DNA from 3 places in the Acidovorax sp. FW305-C-20-28 genome. Region 3 is predicted to be linked to each of the others. Evidence: predicted binding sites of a transcription regulator. Region 3 holds the regulator's gene; each other region holds the start of a gene.
The links. The regulator sigma-54, encoded in region 3, starts transcription at its own class of promoters, with help from an activator protein. The targets are predictions, from matches to a motif close to TGGCANGNAANCTGCTTT.
Positions count from the first base shown of each region.

Region 1: a site for sigma-54 is predicted at 2,588-2,605, ahead of AC3WOH_RS02305 (pilin). Genes of this name have one in related genera too.
Region 2: a site for sigma-54 is predicted at 4,994-5,011, ahead of AC3WOH_RS32860 (formate/nitrite transporter family protein). Genes of this name have one in related genera too.

Region 1 covers NZ_JBYSYM010000001.1:489,150-496,361, forward strand. The annotation lists gene AC3WOH_RS02300 (fused MFS/spermidine synthase) at 1-2,460, opposite strand, end outside; gene AC3WOH_RS02305 (pilin) at 2,637-3,170, shown strand; gene AC3WOH_RS02310 (hypothetical protein) at 3,303-5,129, opposite strand; gene moaC (cyclic pyranopterin monophosphate synthase MoaC) at 5,246-5,773, opposite strand; gene AC3WOH_RS02320 (M48 family metalloprotease) at 5,870-7,212, shown strand, end outside.
Region 2 covers NZ_JBYSYM010000052.1:22,242-29,453, reverse strand. The annotation lists gene AC3WOH_RS32880 (ABC transporter permease) at 1-223, shown strand, start outside; gene nirB (nitrite reductase large subunit NirB) at 595-3,153, shown strand; gene nirD (nitrite reductase small subunit NirD) at 3,150-3,509, shown strand; gene AC3WOH_RS32865 (nitrate- and nitrite sensing domain-containing protein) at 3,573-4,889, shown strand; gene AC3WOH_RS32860 (formate/nitrite transporter family protein) at 5,217-6,029, shown strand; gene AC3WOH_RS32855 (bifunctional protein-serine/threonine kinase/phosphatase) at 6,040-7,212, shown strand, end outside.
Region 3 covers NZ_JBYSYM010000004.1:29,686-36,897, reverse strand. The annotation lists gene AC3WOH_RS06640 (THUMP domain-containing class I SAM-dependent RNA methyltransferase) at 1-281, opposite strand, end outside; gene AC3WOH_RS06635 (acyl-CoA thioesterase) at 304-747, opposite strand; gene AC3WOH_RS06630 (glutaredoxin domain-containing protein) at 934-1,425, shown strand; gene AC3WOH_RS06625 (hypothetical protein) at 1,435-1,983, shown strand; gene AC3WOH_RS06620 (VOC family protein) at 1,986-2,363, shown strand; gene AC3WOH_RS06615 (RNA polymerase factor sigma-54) at 2,364-3,965, opposite strand; gene lptB (LPS export ABC transporter ATP-binding protein) at 4,029-4,796, opposite strand; gene lptA (lipopolysaccharide transport periplasmic protein LptA) at 4,808-5,455, opposite strand; gene AC3WOH_RS06600 (thiol:disulfide interchange protein DsbA/DsbL) at 5,566-6,222, opposite strand; gene AC3WOH_RS06595 (SPOR domain-containing protein) at 6,308-6,958, opposite strand; gene argS (arginine--tRNA ligase) at 6,971-7,212, opposite strand, start outside.

The DNA of each region.
Region 1 (7,212 bases), on a different contig from region 3:
GTCTGCAATGAAGTGATCCAGCGGCGAGGGCGGCACGTCTGCCGGCATGGGGGGGCGCACACCCAAGGTTTCCAATAGTTGTGGCAAATGAAAAGGCAGGGTCAAGGTGCCATCGGCTGCTGAGTTCATGAACCGCGCCTTGGGAGCGTGGAGGCTCAACACCGGATAAAAGTCGGAATTGACCGGCAGTCCGGCGTAGTACCGGGCCATGCCGCGCAACAGATCGGCGTTGGCTACCTTGCGGAACGCCAGGCGCTGTGTACTGTCCAGTTTCAATCGTGCCAGTTCCGACTTCAATTGCGGTGAGGCAAGAATTCGTTGCGCATCCAGTGGCGGCAATGGCCCGTTCTTGGAGGCAATGATCAGCAGATCGGTGCTGTTGGCAAGCCAGGCGCCGTAGTCGCTGAAAGAGGAGGTGGTGAGGCCCGCAAGGATGGAGGCGACCAGGCGGTCGTCGATCTCATAAAGCTGCACCCATTGCACGAACAAGCCGTTGTCCGTCAAATGGCGCGGAACAAATTGGTAGAACTCTTTGGAAAAGAGCGCGCCCACACCACTGATCCAGGGGTTGGAAGGCTCGGAAACGATGATGTCGTACTTGTTCTTCTGGCCGGAAAAGTACGACTTCGCATCGTCAATGACGATGTGGGAGCGTGGGTCGGTATAGGCCCGTTCCACGCGTGGACCGAAGGCCTTGGCGCCTTCGATCATGGCTGGTTCGATTTCGATGGTGTCCACCCGTTCCAAGCGGGGATCACCCAGCAGCGTGTGGGTGGTCAGTCCCGAGCCGAATCCAATGACGCCCACCTGCTTGGGCGCGTCCAGCATTGCCAAGGGCAAGGCTCCTGCCATGACCATGGTGGGCTCATCGTCGCTGGCAGGAGCGCTCTCTGTCATTTGAATGGCCGCATCCGGCTTTCCATTGGTCGAGATATGCACGCTGCCGCTCTTTGAAAGCACGGAGGCCACGCTTGTGGTTTTCCCGTCTTTGTAATACAGCACACGGTCACCAGCCTGGAGGCTCGTGCGGCCGTGGCGGAATACACCCGATGCCATGGTCATGGGGTCGAACGGCACGCGTACGGCAAACATGAGCGTGATGGCGGCGAGTCCGGCGGCCAAGCCAAAGCGCAACATGGAGCGCCTGTCTTGTGCTTGGCTGCGCAGCAGGAACAAGCCGATACCGATGTCCACCAGGGCAGCGATGCACAGGGCTAGTTTCAGTCCCAGACCGGGAATCAAGAAGTGAATGGCGGCAAATACCCCGATGATGGAGCCAAGGGTATTCCACGCGTACACGCGACCAATAGAGCGCTCGCCTTGCCCTGCACGCAGCAGCGTCACCGTGAAAAGCGGGAGGGTGGTGCCGGCAAAGAATGCGGCGGGGAGCATGATGGCAATCGCGATGGTGGCCGTGCCTAGATTGAACAGTGCGTAGCCCCCATCGGTCTTGGCAAGGGCCTGCATGAGCCAACCCACCCAGGCAAAGGCGTTTGCGTAGACAGCCAGGGAGGCGAGCGCTGCGATGCCCATGAGGATCTGCATCCAGCCCACCAAGCGCAACGGCGATTCGGTCCCGTCCGCGTGCTTGCGCACCCAAAGCCCACCCAATGCAATGCCTGCGATGAAGGAGGCCAGCATCAATTCGAATGCATGCATGGTGCTGCCGACGGCCATGCTGAGCATGCGAATCCAGATGATTTCGTAGGCAAAAGACGCGGCGCCGGACAATGCGGTGCCAAACAGCACCGTTCGCAGCAAGGGATTTTTGCTCAAAGATTGCTCTGGGCCTTTTGAGGCCGCATCCACAGCTGGGGCCTCCGGCTCGGGTTCCCGGGCCAGCCACCATGCGAGTGCCGCAACGGCAAAGTTCAAAATACCCGCAGTGGTCATTGCGCCGGGAAGACCAACCCAGGGCAGAAGCACGAAAACCGCAGCCAGCGCACCGACTGCTGCGCCGATGCTGTTGGTGAAATAAAGCCCGCCCAGCAGATTGCCTGCACTGCTGGGGTAGCGCCTGATCAAGCCGCCGCTCATGAGCGGAAAGGTCATTCCCAGCAAAATGGTCTGCGGCAAGATCAGCAGTGCTGCAATGCCCCAGCGCGCAATGTCCACCGCGAAAGGGGTGCCCAGGGCTGGAATCAGCGTGTCATAGCTGAAGCCAGCCACGCCCGTGAAAATCCAATGAAAAAGCAGCCCGAGGACGCCAATGATGGCCTCAATGACGGCGTAGCCTCGAATCAAATTGCGCCAGCGTTGCCCTGCCCGGGCAATCCAGGCAGCCCCCGCGGCCATGCCGCCCATGAATATCGCGAGTACCAAAGCCTGGGCATAAGCCGCGTGGCCCAGGAAGAGGCCTAGATAGTGTGACCAAATTGACTGGTAAATCAGCCCGGCAAAGCCGGAAATGACAAAAATAGCTAGCAGGCCGGGCCTAGTGCCGCGGAAGGGGGAGTCCATTGATTGAAAGCTCCGAAGTTGTACTTGGATAGAGATGAACTAAGCCTGGATGCAAGAACAATGCTCACCCAGAAATAGGAAGCGTCGCTAACGTCTGCATGATGCACTCACGCAGCCAGCGCGGGCTGGGAACATTTTTTGCTTTTCACGCCCAACTCATGATCTTAGGTACGCATATGCAGAGTCAAAACCAGGCACGTGGCTTCACCTTGATCGAACTCATGATAGTGGTTGCGATCATTGGGATCTTAGCGGCAGTGGCTATTCCGGCGTACCAGACATACACCGTAAGGGCGAAGATTGTGGAGGCCATGATTGCCGCAACGCCGGTCAAAGAACTCTTGACGGAGGCGTTCAGTGCCAGTGGAATTGCGGGCCTGGATGCGGCGGCTGCCACTTACAACGCCATCCCTCTTGCGCAGAAGACCAGCAAGTACCTGAAAGACATTCAGATCACTGGTGCGGCAACCCCCTGGCCCATCGTTCTGACTGTGGCTGCGAATGCGGGAAATGGCATTCCTACGGCCTTGGACGGCTTGACGATAGTGCTTTCGGCCAACATACAAAACGTCACTCCGGTAGCCACATCTGCAGGTGCTGTGGACTGGGCATGTGCAAGCACAACGACGCTCAATGCTGCTGCGCGCGGTTTGACCAATCGTAGCCCGGGTACTTTGCCCGCGCAGTATGCGCCTGCAGAATGCCGTTGATGGATGTGATCTTAGGCAAAAACCCTTGACCTCAGATTTTGTGTGATCGTGCAAATGCGCCCGGTAGCCTGACCACAGGCTAGCAGAACAAGGCGATGGCGCTGTGCCATGGGCAGGCAGTGCACGATCATTTCAATCGCTTGGAAGCGATTGCCTGAGTGCCCATGGTGTGAGCAATTTGCGGCATGCGGTTGAAGGGGCTGCTGCGCCTAGTGCAACATAAATGTAGGGGTGGGATTGGCTCTGCATCAACACACACAGGCGCTCTCGGGTCTGGTGTGCTGTTGCAGAATCTTCGGACTCAAGCAGGAGTTCAAACTTCATGGTGTCGACTGGGGCATCGGCAGAAGGAGCTTGTGTCGTTACGGTGGATGCCACCAGTTTGGATGGTGCCCACCCGGCCAGCATTAGGAGATGGCCAGGTCCTTCGGAGCGCGATGTCCCGGAAACGCGCAGATGTCTGCCCTCCACACGGATCTCGGGTGCAGGCCCTTGGTAGGCATCAGCCAGTGGGTGAATACCGGGCAACAACAGGCCCTTCTCGGCCTGTTGCCTGGCGAGAATGGCATGGCGCTTGTCGGGTGTCAGTGACAGGAATGACCTAAAGCAGCTGCATTCAGCGTCCCACACTTGTACAGCCTCTTGTGCATTGGACGGGCCCGGGTCGGTACGCAAGAGCTTGGGTGGGATGCCGGCGGCATGGCCGTTGCGGCGCAGAGCCTCGTGGGTCGCGTAGGCGACAAAGGCCACATATCCGGGGCCGTTGAATTCTGCGGGAACCCAATGCGATACCCTAGAAGGGTGTTCGAGAACCATCCGGGAGTGGGCATCGAACAGTGCTTCGCGCTGCTGATCTGCCGGGCGCAAAACGGCGACTTGCCAAACCGCAAAAATTGCGAACAGCAGGCAGGAAAACCACTGAATCCGTTGAAGCGCCCCGTTCCAGGGTATGGCCCAGACCAGACAGAAGAGTAGCCATGGTGCCCAGAGATAACGTGCATGCAACTCCCACGGAGGACTGCTGCCTGCCAGAAACACCAGTGGCACCAGCGTAACGACGAACGCTGAAGCACTTACCAGCGCCCAGGAACGTTGGTACCGTCCTCCAGCAAGTAACGCCAGAAGGGCGAGTGCGAGAGGTATTGCACTGCGCATGCCCTCCCCAAACAATGCGCTGGGGATAGAGGCCAAACTTTGCAGAATATGAGATATCTCCCAACTGCTGGTGCCTCCTCCGTAGTAGCCGCCAGTGCCGCCAAAAAGCTGGATGCGTGCCAAGGTGTAAGCCAATGCCACCAACAGTGCAGGGATGGCATACACAAACACCCTCCGCAGTGGTGGCCCCAGCACCCATGGCAAGACAAGCCACATCAGTATCCACGGGACGTAGATTTCCTTGCAAAGGCATGCCAGCCCATATAGCAAAGCGCCCGCGAGGCTTAAGCCCAGAGCAGTGCGATGGGAGGTTTCCCACACCTTCACGGCGCGAACTTGCAGCGTCAATCCAATGCTGACGAATAGCAGGCCATCGATGTAGTGCCCCACCATCAACTGCTGGGCCATCTGAAACGTAGGAACGCCCGTGAGCAGCAACGCTGGTGCCATCCAGGCTCGATGCGCTGGTAGCCACTGCCGCAAGAGCAGGTACAGCCCCGCAGCTGAGGCCCACAGTGACGTGAGATGGTGGGCGTAGTAGAGCCTTGCGTTGGCCGCAAAAAGCCCATTGTTGACGTAGTACAGGAAAAGGTTCCAGGGTGTGAACTGGTTGCCAGACACCGACCGCAAAACCTCGGGATCAAGAAATACGCTGCTCCACGAGTACTGGGTCGCATGCAGCAGGTGCATCCCGTCGTCCCAACGCCAAGACCCATTCAGTGCACTGTGGTGAAGAATCGCGACCAGCAGTGCCAACAAGGTCAGCGCAAGAAAATCACTCCGATATAGCCAGTGGCGCTTCATAGACAGCTTGAGAAAATTGTCAAAATCGCCTGGCACAAGTGAAAGCGCGCGGCGCACGCTTCGATCACGACAGCATTGCAGAAAAACTATTGTATGTAGTCTGTGAGAGCGAGGGGTTATGCAGGCGTGGTCCCTTCTGCCTGGTGGCCCCACGATTTGCCGCCTCGCTTGACCACCACTTGAACCCCCTCCACCACCATCCCCCGATCCACCGCCTTGCACATGTCATAAATCGTCAGCAAGGCGATTTGGACGGCCGCCAGTGCTTCCATCTCGACCCCGGTCTGGCCGAAAGTCTCCACCGTGGCCGTGCATGCAATGCCGACTGCGCCAGGGTATTGCACACCGGCCACCTCGAATTCGACCGCGACCCGCGTCAGCGCCAGCGGATGGCACAGCGGGATCAGGTCGCTGGTCTTCTTCGCAGCCTGGATACCGGCGATGCGCGCAATGCCCAGCACATCGCCCTTCTTCGCGGTGCCGGCCTCGATGATGGCCAGCGTCGCAGGCTGCATCTCGATGCGGCCGGTGGCCACCGCAATGCGGTGGGTGGCAGGTTTGGCGCCCACGTCCACCATGTGGGCCTGGCCCTGGGCGTCGAAATGGGTAAGTGTTGGCGTGGTGGGTTGGTCGGGGTTGGACATGGGGAGCTCGTTGCTTGGGGCGCCTGTGCTGGCAATTTCTTGGTAACCAGTTGAATCCCCAGGGAAACACTGGAGTGTCAGGGCATCATACGGTCCATGCGGAAATTCCCAAGCAAGGCGGCCTTCCCTGACAACAACGAGCGGGCGCGAGTGCGTGCGGCGCTGGCACCCCTGGTGCTTGCCTTGGCCTGCAGCGCGGCGGTCGTTCTTCCGGTGCGCATGGCCCATGCGCAACTGCCCACGCTGGGCGATGGCAGCGAACTCACCACCAGCGGCGAGCGGCGCCTGGGGGACCGCATCATCCGCGAGCTCTACCGCGACCCGGACTACATCGACGATGCCGTGCTGTCCGAGTATGTCCAGGGCCTGTGGCTGCCGCTGATGGACGCGGCGCGCAAGCGCGGTGAACTGTCGCCGGAACTCGACGAGCGCTTTGCCTGGGAGATCCTGCTCGGGCGCGATCGCACGGTGAACGCCTTTGCATTGCCGGGGGGCTACCTGGGCGTGCACCTGGGCCTCATCGGTGTGGTGAGCTCGCGCGACGAGCTGGCTTCGGTGCTCGCGCACGAGCTAAGCCATGTCACGCAGCGCCACATTTCACGGCTGATCGCGCAGCAGAGCAAGCAGACGCCCCTGCTGCTGGGCGCCATGATCCTCGGAGCCCTGGCCGCCAGCAAGAACCCGGGTGCTGCCCAGGCCATGGTGGTGGGTGGCCAGGCGCTGGCCATGCAGAACCAGCTCAACTTCTCGCGCGATATGGAGCGCGAGGCGGACCGCATCGGCTATGGCCTGATGGAGCCCGCCGGCTTTGCGCCGCAGGGCTTTGTCAGCATGTTCGACAAGCTGCAGCAGGCCAACCGCATCAACGACAACGGCTCCTGGCCCTACCTGCGCAGCCACCCGCTGACCACCCAGCGCATGGCCGACATGCAGTCGCGCCTGCCCCCGGGCAAGGCGCAGCCGGCCCCGACCTCCACGCAGGAACATGCCATGGCGTCTGCACGCGCGCGGGTGCTCTCCAACCCGGGGGTGGACACGGTGCGCCAGTGGATCGCCGAGCCGGGCAGCAGCGGCTTTGCGGGCCAGAGCGCGCCACGCAAGGCCGCCATCCTCTATGCGTCGGCCCTGGGCAGCAGCCAGCTGCGCGATGCCAAGGCAGCCCGTGCCACCTGGGTGCTGCTGGAGGCCCAGGTGCGCGGCGACGCGCCGGCCCAGCGCCAGGCGCAGTTGCTCAAGGCCGAGATTGAACTGGCCGCAGGGGATGCCGACGCCGCACTCGCCGCGCTGCCGCCCGGGGCCAATGAACACCGGCCAGAGTTGCTGCTGCGCACCCGCGCGCTGCTCAAGGCCGGACGCTCCGGGGAGGTGGCCGGCGCGCTGCAGACCTGGATCGCCAACCACCCGAGGGACGCCACCGTGTGGCAACTGATGGCCACGGT
Region 2 (7,212 bases), on a different contig from region 3:
CGAGGCGGTGGTGCTGGCCGCCCTGGGCGGGCTGGCCGGCATTGTGCTGGCCACCGTGGCCTCGTTGGGGCTGTCGGTGCTGATGGGCGTGCCCTACCTGTTCAACCCGGGCGTGAACCTGCTGTCCTTCGTGTTCTCGGCCGGCATCGGCGTGGTGTTCGGCTACTTCCCGGCGCGCCGGGCCGCGCGCATGGACCCCATCGACGCCCTGCGCCACGAGTGACGCGCCTGCCCGGGCGCCCCGGCACCGGGGCAGGGCGGCGCCCGGCCAGGCGTCCGCCCCAAGTTGGTGACGTGTTGCACCGCAGCGAGGCGCTGGCGGGCGATGCCCCTGGGGATGGGGCGTGAACCCCCTTCAAAAACCCGGGCACGCTTATTGCTGAGTACAGCCTGTCCGCCGGTAAAGCTGCCTGCGGTCCGATAAACAACCCCTCCGCTAATGATGGCGGAACACCGGGCAAGCCGCGGCCTTCTCCGCCTGTTGCCTGGAAGTTCCAACCCACGCCCGTGGTTCCGCGGAGGGTGTGCCGTGCCGCCAGGCGCCGCACATCCTGCACCCAGGTTCCCCGGGTCCTTGCAGGATGAGCAAGCATGATGAAGATCGTTCTCATTGGCCACGGCATGGTCGGCCACAAGTTCCTCGAAAGCCTGGCCGAGACCGGCATGACCGGCGTCGAAGTCACCGTGCTGTGCGAGGAGCCACGCCCCGCCTACGACCGGGTGCACCTGTCGGCCTTCTTCAGCGGCACCACGGCCGAGCAACTCTCGCTGGTCGAACCCGGCTTCTTCGAGCGCACCGGTTTCACGCTGCGCCTGGCATCCCGCGCGGCCTCGGTGGACCGGCGCATCCGCACCGTGACCACGGTCGACGGCGAGGTGCTGCACTACGACAAGCTGGTGCTGGCCACCGGTTCCAACCCCTTCGTGCCCCAGGTGCCGGGGCGTGAGCGCGAGCACTGCTTCGTCTACCGCACCATCGAGGACCTGGAGGCCATGCAGGCCTCGGGCGCCAAGTCCAGGACCGGTGTGGTCGTGGGCGGCGGCCTGCTGGGCCTGGAATGCGCCAAGGCGCTGAGCGACATGGGCCTGGAGACCCATGTGCTCGAGTTCGCCCCGCGCCTCATGGCCGTGCAGGTCGACGAGGGGGGCGGCCGCGTGCTGCGTTCCAAGATCGAGGAACTGGGCGTGACGGTGCACACCAGCCGCAACACCCAGGAGATCACCGATGGCGCCCGCGCGCGCCACCGCATGGTGTTTGCCGACGGCACCTACCTGGAGACCGACATGATCGTGTTCTCCGCCGGCATCCGCCCGCGCGACGAGCTGGCGCGCCAGAGCCTGCTGGCCATCGGCCCGCGCGGCGGCGTGGCCATCGACAGCGCCTGCCGCACCAGTGACCACGATGTCTATGCCATCGGCGAATGTGCTTCGTGGAACGAGCAGACCTTCGGCCTGGTGGCCCCGGGCTACGACATGGCGCGCGTGGCCGCCCGCCACATCGCGGGCGAGACCGACGCGGCCTTCGTCGGCGCCGACATGAGCACCAAGCTCAAGCTCATGGGCGTGGATGTGGCCAGCATCGGCGACGCCCATGGCAAGACCCCGCACAGCCGCACCTGCCAGTACGTGGACGAGCGCCGCCAGGTCTACAAGAAGATCGTCATCAGCGAAGACGGCAAGCAGCTGCTGGGCGCCGTGCTGATCGGTGACGCCACCGAATACGGCACGCTGCTGCAGATGGCGCTCAACGGCATCACCCTGCCCGAAGACCCCGAGTTCCTGATTTTCCCCTCGAGCGACGGCAAGGCCAAGCCCGGCCTGGGCGTGGACGCCCTGCCCGACACCGCGCAGATCTGCTCGTGCAACAACGTCACCAAGGGCGGCATCTGCGCCGCTGTAGGCGAGGGCGCCTGCACCATCGCCGAGATGAAGGCCTGCACCAAGGCCGGCGCCACCTGCGGCGGCTGCGTGCCCCTGGTCACCCAGGTCATGAAGGCCGAGATGGCGCGCCTCGGCATGGCCGTGAACAACCACATCTGCGAGCACTTCGCCTACTCGCGCCAGGAGATCTACCACCTGGTGCGCGTGGGCCAGATCAAGAGCTTCGAGGACCTGCTGGCAAAGCACGGCAAGGGCATGGGCTGCGACATCTGCAAGCCCGTGGCGGCCAGCGTGTTCGCCTCGTGCTGGAACGAGTTCGTGCTCAAGAAGGAACTGGCGGGCCTGCAGGACAGCAACGACTACTACCTGGGCAACATCCAGAAGGACGGCACCTACTCGGTGGTGCCGCGCATGCCCGGTGGCGAGGTCACGCCCGACGGCCTGATCGCCGTGGGCCAGGTGGCCAAGAAGTACGGCCTGTACACCAAGGTCACGGGCGGCGCGCGGGTGGACATGTTCGGTGCGCGCCTGGAGCAACTGCCGCTGATCTGGGAAGAGCTCATCACCGCCGGCTTCGAGTCCGGCCACGCGTACGGCAAGTCGCTGCGCACGGTCAAGAGCTGCGTGGGCTCAACCTGGTGCCGCTACGGCGTGGGCGACAGCGTGGGCCTGGCCGTGGAGCTGGAGAACCGCTACAAGGGCCTGCGTGCTCCGCACAAGATCAAGTTCGGTGTTTCGGGCTGCACGCGCGAATGCGCCGAGGCCCAGGGCAAGGACATTGGTGTCATCGCCACCGAGAAGGGCTGGAACCTCTACATCTGCGGCAACGGCGGCATGAAGCCGCGCCACGCAGAGCTGTTCGCGTCGGACCTGTCCAAGGAAGACCTGGTGCGCATGATCGACCGGGTGCTGATGTTCTACGTGCGCACGGCCGACCGGCTGCAGCGCACCAGCACCTGGCGCGAAAACCTCGAAGGCGGCCTCGACTACCTCAAGGATGTTCTGCAAAAGGACAGCCTGGGCCTGTGCGCCGAGCTCGAAGCCCAGATGCAGCATGTGGTGGCCACCTACCAGTGCGAATGGAAGACCGCCGTGACCGACCCCGAGACGCGCAAGCGCTTCCGCTCGTTCGTGAACAGCGACAAGGCCGATGAGAACGTGCTCTTCGTCGAGGAGCGTGGACAGATCCGCCCGGCGCGCGCAGAGGAGCGTGGAGCTGGCTCCGCCAAGGTCATCCCCATCCATCAAGCCGCCCGAGAGGACATGACATGAGCGCACTCCCCATGAACAGCAGCACCGACTCCCTCGCCTGGACCGACATCTGTGCGGTCGATGACATCCTGCCCAGCACCGGCGTCTGCGCGCTGGTGGCCGACCGCCATGTGGCGGTGTTCCGCACGCGCGGCGACGAGTTCTTCGCCATCGACAACGTGGACCCCAAGTCCGGTGCCAGCGTGCTCTCGCGCGGGCTCATCGGCAACCTGGGTGAACGCGTCGTGGTGGCCTCGCCGCTGTACAAGAACCATTTCGACCTGCGCACCGGCGAATGCCTGGAGGCGCCCGAGCATTCGGTGCAGGCGCACGGCGTGCGCGCCGAGGGCGGGCGCATCCGCGTGGCCCTGGCCTGAATGCGGTGGCACGCGTCCCGGCGGGGTTAGCATCGGGTTCCTGTTCGAATCGTGGAGAACTTGATGCCTGAGCTGGCTGCTGCACCCCTGTCCGTTTCCAGCCTCGTGCTGCGCTCGCGCCAGCTCGAGATCGATGCGGTGCGCCACCTTGCCAGCCGGGCGGCGCTGGTGGACGTGGTGGGCCAGTTGATCGAAGGCCTGCAGCGTGAGCGCGGTGCCTCGGGCGTCTACCTGGCGTCCAAGGGGCAGCGCTTTGCCGATCTGCGTGGCCGCGTCGTGCAGGAGGTCGTGGCGCTGGAGGGCCAGCTGCGCGCCGAATTCGCCCTGCATGTCGAGCCTGCGCAGGGGGCCACGGCCAAGGCCTTGTCCTTGATGGCCTGGGCGCTGCTGGGGCTCGATTCGCTGCCCGCCCTGCGCAGCCAGATCGACAAGCAGGCCATGACGGCCCACGACTCCATCGCGGCGTTCAGCCACCTGATCGCGGGGCTGATCGAACTGGTCTTCCACGTGGCCGATGCCGCCGGCCTGCCCAGCGTCTCGCGCCAGCTGGTGGCCCTGGTGCACCTGGTGCAGGCGCAGGAAGAGGCGGGCCAGGAGCGGGCCATGGGCGCGCTGCTCTTCGCCTCGGGCCAGGGCAGCGAGGCGCACCAGCAGCGCGTGCTGCACCTGATCGACGCACAGGAGCGCAGTCTGGCCGCGTTCGCCGAGTTTGCCGATCCGGCCCTGCGTGCCCGCTGGGAGCAGCTGCAACTGGCCCCGGGCACCGCACAGCTGGAGCGCCTGCGGCGCACCCTGGGCGTAGCACGGCCCGGTGCCGCTCTGGACAGCAACCAGAGCGATACCTGGTTCGATGTGTGCACCCAGCGCATCACCACGCTGTGGCAGCTGCAGGTGGACCTGGTGCAGCGCCTGCGCGAGGACTGCACTGCGCTCATCGTGCAGGCCCAGCAGGACCTGCAGGACTCCACGGGCCTGCTGCGCGGCCTGCGCGACAACCCGCCCCAACGCACGCACGCGGTGGACCGCTTCTTCGACATCGCCATCGCACCAGCGGCGGTGCAGTCGCCCGCTGCAAGTACGCAAGGGGGCGAATCGGCGTCATCGCTGCTGGAGCTGCTGCGGGCCCAGTCGGCTCGCATGGCCAGCATGGAGACCGAGCTGGAAACGGCCCGGCGCACGCTCAACGAGCGCAAGGTGATCGAGCGCGCCAAGGGCGTGCTGATGGCCCGCCTGGGCATGAACGAGGAGGTCGCCTTCCGCGTGCTGCAAAAGACCTCCATGGACCAGAACCGCCGCCTGCTCGACGTGGCCGAGGCCACGCTGTCGCTGCCGGACCTGGCGTTTGGCCACCCCGACCGCAAGGGCGACAAGCCGGTCTGATCCAGGCTGGTGCCCGGCGTGCACTGATCTGAGGCCCGCGCCCGCGATGCCCGCGCAAAGCGCACGGTTTCCGGGCATTTTCCGGGCGTGGAATACCCTGGAGAGGGTACGGAAATTGCAAGGGTTTGGCGGACGGGGGCTGACGATGGCCTGCCCGTCACCCGCCTGCGGCATGCCGCAGGCCCGGGAATCGCGCTTCCGAGGATAACGGCGTCCCTTGCATCTCCCCTTCACCGGGGGTGCTGCGGACGCCGTTTTCCTTTTGCGCGCTGCCCCGGTGAGCCAACTGGGGGCGCAGTTCCGTTCTACCGCCCCAAGGAAAGTCAAATGGCCTACCTCGCCCCCACCGAGTTCGTGACCAAGATGGTCGATTCCGGTGAATCCAAGCTCCTGATGTCCACCCGCGACACGCTGATCCGCTCCTTCATGGCCGGCGCCATGCTGGCGTTGGGCGCCGCCTTCGCCGTCACCATCACGGTCAACACCGGCAATGCGCTGCTGGGCGCACTGCTCTTTCCGGGCTGCTTCATCCTGCTGTACCTGCTGGGTTATGACCTGCTGACCGGTGTGTTCACGCTGGCCCCGCTGGCCGTGCTCGACAAGCGCCCGGGTGCCACCTGGGCTGGCGTCTTTCGCAACTGGGCGCTGGTGTTCTGCGGCAACTTTGCCGGCGCCTTCATGGTGGCGGTGTTCATGGCCATCATCTTCACCTTCGGATTCAGCGAGGCGCCCAACGCCGTTGGCGTGAAGATCGGCCACATCGGCGAGGGCCGCACGGTGGGTTACTCCGCACACGGAGCCGCCGGCATGCTGACCCTGTTCATCCGCGGCGTGATGTGCAACTGGATGGTGTCCACCGGCGTGGTGGCGGCCATGATGTCGACCTCGGTGTCGGGCAAGGCCATCGGCATGTGGATTCCCATCGCCCTGTTCTTCTACATGGGCTTCGAGCACAGCATCGTCAACATGTTCCTGTTCCCCTCGGGCCTGCTGCTGGGTGGCAACTTCACGGTCATGGACTACCTGGTCTGGAATGAAATTCCCACCGTGATCGGCAACCTGGTGGGCGGCCTGACCTTTGTGGGCGCGATGCTGTATTCCACGCACTACAAGACCGCGCCCAAGCGCAAGATTGCCTGAGCCTGTAACCATGCACGCCTTGGGCGTCACGCTCGGCCAGCATTCGGAGGCCGGGGACAAGGGCAGCAACCAGGACTTCCACGGCGCCATGCTGCCCACCGGGCCGCAACGCGCCACCAAGGGCATCGCGCTGGCGCTGGCCGACGGCATCGGCTCCAGCGCGGTGAGCCAGGAGGCCAGCGCCGCCGCGGTGCGGGGCTTCCTGGACGACTACTACGCCACCTCCGAGGCCTGGTCGGTGCGCCGCTCGGCCCAGCGCGTGCTGGGGGCCACCAATGCCTGGCTGCATGCGCAGACCATGCGCAGCCATGCGCGCTTCGACAAGGACCGCGGCTACGTCACCACCTTCAGTGCCCTGATCCTCAAGGGGCGCGAGGTGCACCTGCTGCACGTGGGCGATGCGCGCATCTACCGCGTGCATGCCGCCGCGCTGGAGCAGTTGACCGAGGACCACCGTGTGCACCTGTCTTCGGTCGAGTCCTTCCTGGGCCGGGCCCTGGGCATGGGCCCCAATGTGGAGATCGACTACCGCAGCCTGCCGGCCGAAGTGGGCGACCTCTACCTGCTGGCCACCGATGGTGCCTACCCGCATCTGGATGCGGCCGCCGTGCACCAGGCCATTGCCGAATGTGCCGGTGACTTCGATGGCGCCGCCCAGGCCTTGGCCGCCACCGCACGCACGCGCGGCGCTACCGACGACATGACGGTGCAACTGCTGCGCATTGACACCCTGCCCGAAGCGCGTGCCGGTGCGCTCCCGGGGCCGCACGCAGGGCTGGCCCTGCCGCCGCCCCTGGTGCCGCGCATGGCCTTCGAGGGCTACACCATCGTGCGCGAACTGCACGCCAGCGCGCGCAGCCAGGTGCATCTGGCCGTGGACGATGCCACGGGCCAGCAGCTGGCGATCAAGACGCCCTCGGTGGACATGGCGGGCGAGGCGGGCCACCTCGACCGCCTTTTGCTCGAGGAATGGGTGGCGCGGCGTGTCCACAGCCCGCATGTGCTGCGCGCCGCGGCGGATGAGCGGCCGCGCCGGCATGCCTATGTGGCGATGGAGTATGTGGACGGGCAGACGCTGGCGCAGTGGATGACCGACCACCCGCTGCCGGACCTGGACGCCGTGCGCAGCCTCGTCGCCCAGATCGGCAAGGGGCTGCAGGCCTTGCACGCGCGCGAGATGCTG
Region 3 (7,212 bases):
TGGCGCGTGGTGAACCAGATCTCCCAGGCCACCTCGCTGGCGATGCCGTAGAGGTCGTTCTCGGAGCGGTAGGGCCGGTGCGCCAGTTGCACCAGCACGCGCTGCGCGAGGCGGCTGTGCAGGTTGAGCAGCAGCGCGTGGCGCCACGAGGCGCGCAGCAGCACACCGCCGCGGCCGACCAGTAGGTCCTGGCCCGTGAGGCCGGTGATGGCATGCACCTCGTCGGCGAGGTAGCCCTCGACACCGGCGGCGCAGGGAAGAAAGAGTTGGAGTTGGTTCATGGCACTGGGCGACAGGATACGCTCATGCGTGGGATGCGGCGCGCGCCAGCAGCAGCTGGCGGATGGATTCGGGGATGGGCGCCACCTTGCGGTCGCTGCGGCCGATGAAGACGATGCCCACCTTGCCGCGCGCCACTTCGCGGCCCGAGGTCTTCTCGGTCATGCGAAAGACCAGGTCGAAGCCATAGCGGTTGAGGTCGGCCGGCGCCATCTCCACGCGCATGGTCTCGCCGTGGAAGCCCTCGGACTTGTACTGCGCCACGATGTCGCCCACCACGGTGGACAGGCCGCCCACATCGGCCTCGGGGTAGCCCAGCGACTGGAAGAAGCGCACGCGCGCCTCGGACACCAGGCTCAGCAGCTGCGCGTTGTCCAGGTGCCCGCCCTGGTTGACGTGGCTGATGTAGATCTGCAGCTCGGTGGCAAAACCGAACTGCGCGGGAAGGTCGAAAACGATGCGGGCCATGGCGCGGGAAAACAGAAGGATCGGGAAAAGGCAGCGAACCGGGGACATGGCGCCCTGCGGAAAAGCCCGGCAAAGGGTATCGGGGGCTGCAAGGGTGCCCCATACGGGTGAGGCATGGCCCCAGCGGACCGCGGGGCGGCAGAAGTCTCTTATGCTCCCGGGATGCCGATTTTACCCGGAGCCCCCATGCACCCCCTGCGCTGCAGCCTGATCCTCGCCCTGGTGGTGGCCTCGCTCACAGGCACGGCACACGCCCAGACGCTCTACAAATCCGTGGACCCGAATGGCAAGGTGGTCTACAGCGACCAGCCGCCCGCGTCCGGTGCGGGGCACAAGACCATGAAGCTCGAAGCCCCGCCCATCAGCGTGGTGCCGGGCAACCCGCTGCCGCCGGCCGCGCCCGGCCAGGCCTCCGCAGGGGCCCCGGCTGCCGCGGCCCAGCCACGGGGCGAGGTCACTCTCTACATGGCCACCTGGTGCGGCTACTGCAAGGCGGCCAAGGCCTACCTGGGCGGCAAGGGCATCGCCTACCGCGAATTCGATGTGGACACCCCGACCGGCAAGGCCGCCTTCGCGCAGATCGGTGCGCGCGGCGTGCCGGTGCTGCTCACCAATGGCCAGCGGGTGAACGGTTTCAGCACCCAGTCCTACGACGCCGTCTTTGCCAAACGCCAATAAACACACCCCATGTTCCGTACCACCCTTGTTTCCATGGCCTTTGCGCTGTGCCTGCCCGTGCTTGCCGAAGAACTGCGCGTGCCCCTGCCCGGCCGCGACGACCTGGTGATGGACCTGCCGGCACCCTGGCGCGCCCAGGTGCGCCGCCCGCATGCGGAGTTGCCGCCCTCGGTGGCCATCAGCGGCCCGGACGCCAAGGTGCTGCAGATGCTCATCACGCCCATCTGGCCCGTGGGCAGTGCGCCCAAGGCTCCCACGGCCGAGGAGTTGCGGGCCCTGGTGCAGGCGGGCGCTGCCCGGGCCAAACCCAAGGCCGTCGAAAGCGATCTGCCCCTCCAGGACCTGGGCGCCCCGGGCAAGACGGGCTACTACTTCTCGGCCACCGACCGCGCGCCCGAACCCGATGGCTACAAGCACCTGACCCAGGGGGTGCTGGGCATGAACGAGCTGCGCGTGACCTTCACGGTGCTGGTCAACGGCGCACCGCAGGAGCCCACGGCCCAGGCTCTGGAATTGCTGCGCTCGCTGCGGCGTGCGCCGGCGACGAAGGCGCCCTGACCATGGCTCTGCCTGCCGTCCTCGGCACCGTGATGGTCTATGCACGCGACATGCAGCGCAGCGCCGCCTTCTACCGCGCGCACTTCGGGTTCGAGACCACGGGCGAGGTGGTGGTGGAGGGCTTGATCGAGCTGCACGCCCCCGGTGGCGGGGCTGGCATCCTCATCCACCAGGCGGCCAAAAGCGTGAAGCTCGGGCAGGCAGGGGTCAAGCTGTGCTTCCATGTGCCGGAAGTGGAGGCCTTCAAGGCCCAGGCGCTGGCGCAGGGGCTGGAGTTCGGACCCACGCACCAGGCCAAGGGCTATGCCTTCGCCAATGCCAAGGACCCGGACGGCAATGCCGTCAGCATCTCCAGCCGCGCCTTCCGCAACCTGCCCTGATCAGAGCGCTTTGCGCAGGTTGGCGGGTGCGATCTTGAGCGCTTCGCGGTACTTGGCCACGGTGCGGCGTGCGCATTCGATACCCTGCTCCTTGAGCATCTCGGCGATCTGGCTGTCCGACAGCGGCTTGGCCGGGCTTTCGGCCGCGACGAACTGCTTGATGAGCGCACGCACGGCCGTGCTCGATGCATTGCCGCCCGTCTCCGTACCCAGGCCCGAGCCGAAGAAGTACTTGAGCTCGTAGGTGCCGATGGGCGTGGCCATGTACTTGGCCGTGGTCACCCGGCTGATGGTGGACTCGTGCAGGCCCAGCTCGTCGGCAATGTCGCGCAGCACCAGCGGGCGCATGGCCAGCTCGCCATGGGTGAAGAAGCTCTTTTGCCGCTCCACGATGGCGCGCGAGACGCGCAGGATGGTGTCAAAGCGCTGCTGGATGTTCTTGATGAACCAGCGCGCCTCCTGCAGCCGCTGCTGCATGGCCTGGTGGCCCTCGCCGCCCTTGTGGCCGCGCAGGGCGCCGGCGTAGATGTCGTGCACGCGCAGGCGCGGCATCACGTCGGGGTTCAGCGCCACGATGAAATTGTGCTGGCCGTCGCGGCCGTTGGCGCGCCCGGCCTTGCGCACGATGACGTCGGGCACGATGATGTTGCGCTCCACATCGACGAACTTGCGGCCCGGGCGCGGCTCCAGCCGGGCGATCAGGGCCATGGCGGCGCGTGTGCGCTCCTCGCCGTCGCCGCACAGCTGGGTCAGGCGGCGGATGTCGCGGCGTGCCAGCATCTCCAGCGGCTGCTGGCACACGCGCAGCGCGGTCTGCACGGTGTCGGGGTCGGCATCGCTGTCCTCGTCGGCCGCCAGGGCCGAGAGCTGCAGCGTGAGGCATTCGCCCAGGTTGCGGGCGCCCACGCCCACGGGCTCCAAGCTCTGCAGCAGGCGCAGGGCCACGGTGAAGCGGTGCACCAGTTCCTCGATCTGCTCCAGATCGTCGGGGCCGGCCAGGGCGATGGCCAGCTCTTCCAGGGGCTCTTCGAGGTAGCCATCGTCGTTGAGCGATTCGATCAGGAAGCGCAGTGCGGCGCTGTCCACCTCGGACAGGCGCAGCGACAGGGCCTGGCGGTGCAGAAAGGCGGTCAGCGATTCGTGCGAGCGGGCCAGCTCGGTGGCATCGGCCTCGTCGCCTTCGCCATCGTTGCGGTTGCGGGCCGGCGCATCGCCGCCCCACTCGGCATCGTTGGGGGACACATCCACTGTGCCATCCCCGCTCCAGTCGGGCTCGTCGCTGGCGCTGCTGCCCAGTTCCCCATCGCCCTGGGGCGTGTCGGCCACGGACTCGCTCGGCGTGCTGCTGCCCGGGGCGTTGGAGTAGACCGCATCGTCGGAGCTGTACTCATCGGGCTGGGCCGGCGCATCGGCCGTGTCCACGCCGAACTCCTCGCGCGGCGCCTCGTCGGCATTGCGTTCGAGGAACGGATTTTCGTCGAGCATCTGCTCGACCTCCTGGCCCAGCTCCAGCGTGGACAGCTGCAGCAGCCGGATCGATTGCTGCAGCTGCGGCGTGAGCGCCAGGTGCTGCGATACGCGCAGCGACAGGCCGGGCTTCATCGCGCGTCCTTCCGGGACTGCAGCGAAGGCGGGTGGGCAAAGGGCGTCCGTTCCATCGTGGGGCTACATGCGGAAGTGTTCACCCAGGTAGACCCGGCGCACTTCGGCGTTGTCGACGATCTCGGACGGGGTTCCCTGGGCCAGCACGTGGCCGTCGCTGATGATGAAGGCGTGGTCGCAGATGCCCAGCGTCTCACGCACGTTGTGGTCGGTGATGAGCACGCCGATGCCGCGTGCCTTCAGGAAGCCGATGATGCGCTGGATCTCGATCACCGCGATGGGGTCGATGCCGGCAAACGGCTCGTCCAGCAGGATGAAGCGCGGCTGCGTGGCCAGCGCACGGGCGATCTCCACGCGGCGGCGCTCGCCGCCCGACAGGGCCAGTGCGGGCGAGGCACGCAGGTGCTCCACGCGCAGCTCGGTCAGCAGGGCCGTGAGGCGCTCCTCGATCACGGCACGCGCCAGGGGCTGGCCGTCCTCGCCGCGCTGCAGCTCGAGCACGGCGCGCACGTTTTCCTCGACCGTGAGCTTGCGAAAGATCGAGGCTTCCTGCGGCAGGTAGGACAGGCCCAGGCGCGAGCGCCGGTGGATGGGCATGTGGGCCACCGAATGGCCGTCGATGCGGATATCGCCGGCATCGCTGCGCACCAGGCCCACGATCATGTAGAACGAGGTGGTCTTGCCCGCGCCGTTGGGGCCGAGCAGCCCGACGACCTCGCCCTTTTGCACGACCAGCGAAACGTCCTTGACGACCTTGCGGCTGCCATAGGATTTTTCGAGGTGGTGCACCTCCAGCCGGCTTTCCGCCGGGGACGCGGCGACGGTGTTCACGGCAGCCTCGCTCACTTGGCGCCGCCGAGGGTGCTGCTGGGGCGCAGGGTGGTGCCGGAGGCCGGTGCGGCCGGTGCCGCGGCACCGGCCGGGGTTTCCTTGGGCGACAGGATGGCGCGCACGCGGCCACCGGGTGCGGGCGCGTCGCCCGCGGCATTGGTGCTGCTGCGTGGCTTGGCATCCACGGTGAACACGTCGGTCAGGTTGTTGTAGACGATGACCTGGCCGGTGATCTCATCGGTCAGCGTGGATTCGCGGAAGCGCCGCAGTTCCGCACGGGTGATGAACTTCACATTGTCGGCGCGGCCGTCGTATTCGATGACCTCGCTCTCGCCTTCGATGAACTCGTCGGGCGCGCCTGGCAGGGTGTCGCGCTTCTGGCGGAAGAAGGCGCGCTTGCCCGGCTCGGCGGTGACCACGCCGAACTGGTAGCCGTCCGCGTCCTGGCGCACGTCGAGCCGCGCACCGCGCAACACGATGGTGCCCTTGGTCATGACCACCCGGCCAGTGAACACGCTGGTCTGCTTGAGCTCATCGTGGCGCAGTGCGTCGGCCTCGATGTTCATGGGCTTGTTGCGGTCGGCCTTTTCGGCATGGGCCGCGGTCTGGACGACAGCCAGGGCCGCGAGGAGGAGGGTCGGGAGGATGCGGTAGTTCATAGGGCACGAATCTTGCAGATCATTGTAGCCACCCGTGGCGACACCCCATGAAAAAAGCCCGCATGTGCGGGCTTGGGTCGGCAGCAGGAGGTCGTCCCGCCAGGCCAGGGTCAGGCCTTGCGCGCCACACCCGCCAGTTGATCCACCACCTGCAGCACCACGGACATGCTGCCCGCCATCGTGCCGTCGGTGTAGTAGCGGCCGGCCACACCCATCGAGGGCACGCCTTCCACGCCGTAGGCGTCCTGCAGCTGCGAAGCACGGCGCACCTGGTTGGAGACCGTGAACGAGCTGTAGATTTCCTTGAACTTGGCCACGTCCACGCCCTGCGTGGCGATCCAGGCCATGATCTCCTCGTCCTTGGCGAGCTTGACCTTCTCGACGTGGATGGCGCGGAAGACCCGGGCATGCAGTTCGCCGACCTTGCCCATGCCTTCGAGCGTGTAGTACAGCTTTTGCAGCGGCACAAAGCTGGCATTGAAGGCCACGGGCACGCGGCGGATGGAAAGCTCCTTGGGAGCGGCCTTGATCCAGGCTTCCAGCGTGGGCTCGAAGGCGTTGCAGTGCGGGCAGGCGTACCAGAAGAATTCGATCACATCGACCTTGCCGGCCGGTGCATCGGGTGTGAGCGGCTTGTCGAGCTTGCGGTAGTCCTTGCCCTCCTTGAACTGGCGCGCCTGCGCAAGTGCGGGGGTGGCCACGGGCAGGGCCAGGGCGGATGCAGCCACTGCGGAAGCGGCAGACAGGGAAAACTCGCGGCGTTTCATGAAAAAGACACTCCTTGGTCTGGTGTTGGGGGTGTGAGCCACGCCCCTGGAAAAAGTTCAGGCGGGCAGCGGCCCGCCTGCACCGTCAGCGCTGCACCCGCACCAGGGCGGATTCCACGCCAGTGGTGTCCAGCTTGTCCTTGAGCTGGGCGGCGTCGTCACGCTTGGTGAAGGGCCCCACGCGCACACGGAACACCGTGCGGCCGTTCTGCTCACGCTCGCTCACGCGGGCCTCCCAGCCCAGCATGGCCAGCTTGGCACGCTGCGCGTCGGCATCGGCCTGGGTGCGGAAAGCCCCCGCCTGCACGAAGTAGTCGAAGGGGTCGGCGCTGTTGCCCGGCGCCGCAGCGGCCTTGGCGGCTGCCAGGTCGCCCAGCGGGTCGGCGCTGCCGGGCTTGGCGGCTGCAGCCGGCTTGGCCGAAGAGGCCGCGGCGGCCACGGCAGGCGCCGAGGCGGTGGGCGCGGGCGCCGGGGCCACGCCCGCCGTGGCGGGGGCAGACGCGGCAGCCGCAGGCGGCCGGGCCGGGTTCTTGCCGTACAGCGGCGAGTTCGGGTCCCAGTTCTTGTTCTTCTGCGCTTCGGCGGCGTCCTGTTCGGTGCCGCGCGCGCCGCCCTTGTTCAGGAAGGGCACGGGTACCTTGGTCACGTACACGGCCACCGCCAGCGCGGCCCCCAGGCCGAAGATCACGCCCACGATAAAGCCGATGATGGTTCCGCCCAGTTGCTTTTTCTTCATGGTAGTGGTTGCTTACATTCTGGCCGGAGCCGATACGCCCAGCACAGCCAGGCCATTGTGCAGTACCTGCGCGGTCGCGGCGACGAGCGCCAGGCGCGCGCGCTTGACCGCCTCGTCGTCCACCAGGATGCGCTCGGCGTCGTAGTAGCTGTGGTAGCTGGCCGCCAGGTCGCGCAGGTAGAAGGTCACGTCGTGCGGCGCCTCGCCCTCGGCGGCGGCGGTCAGCATCTCGGGGTACTTGGCCAGCTGCAGCA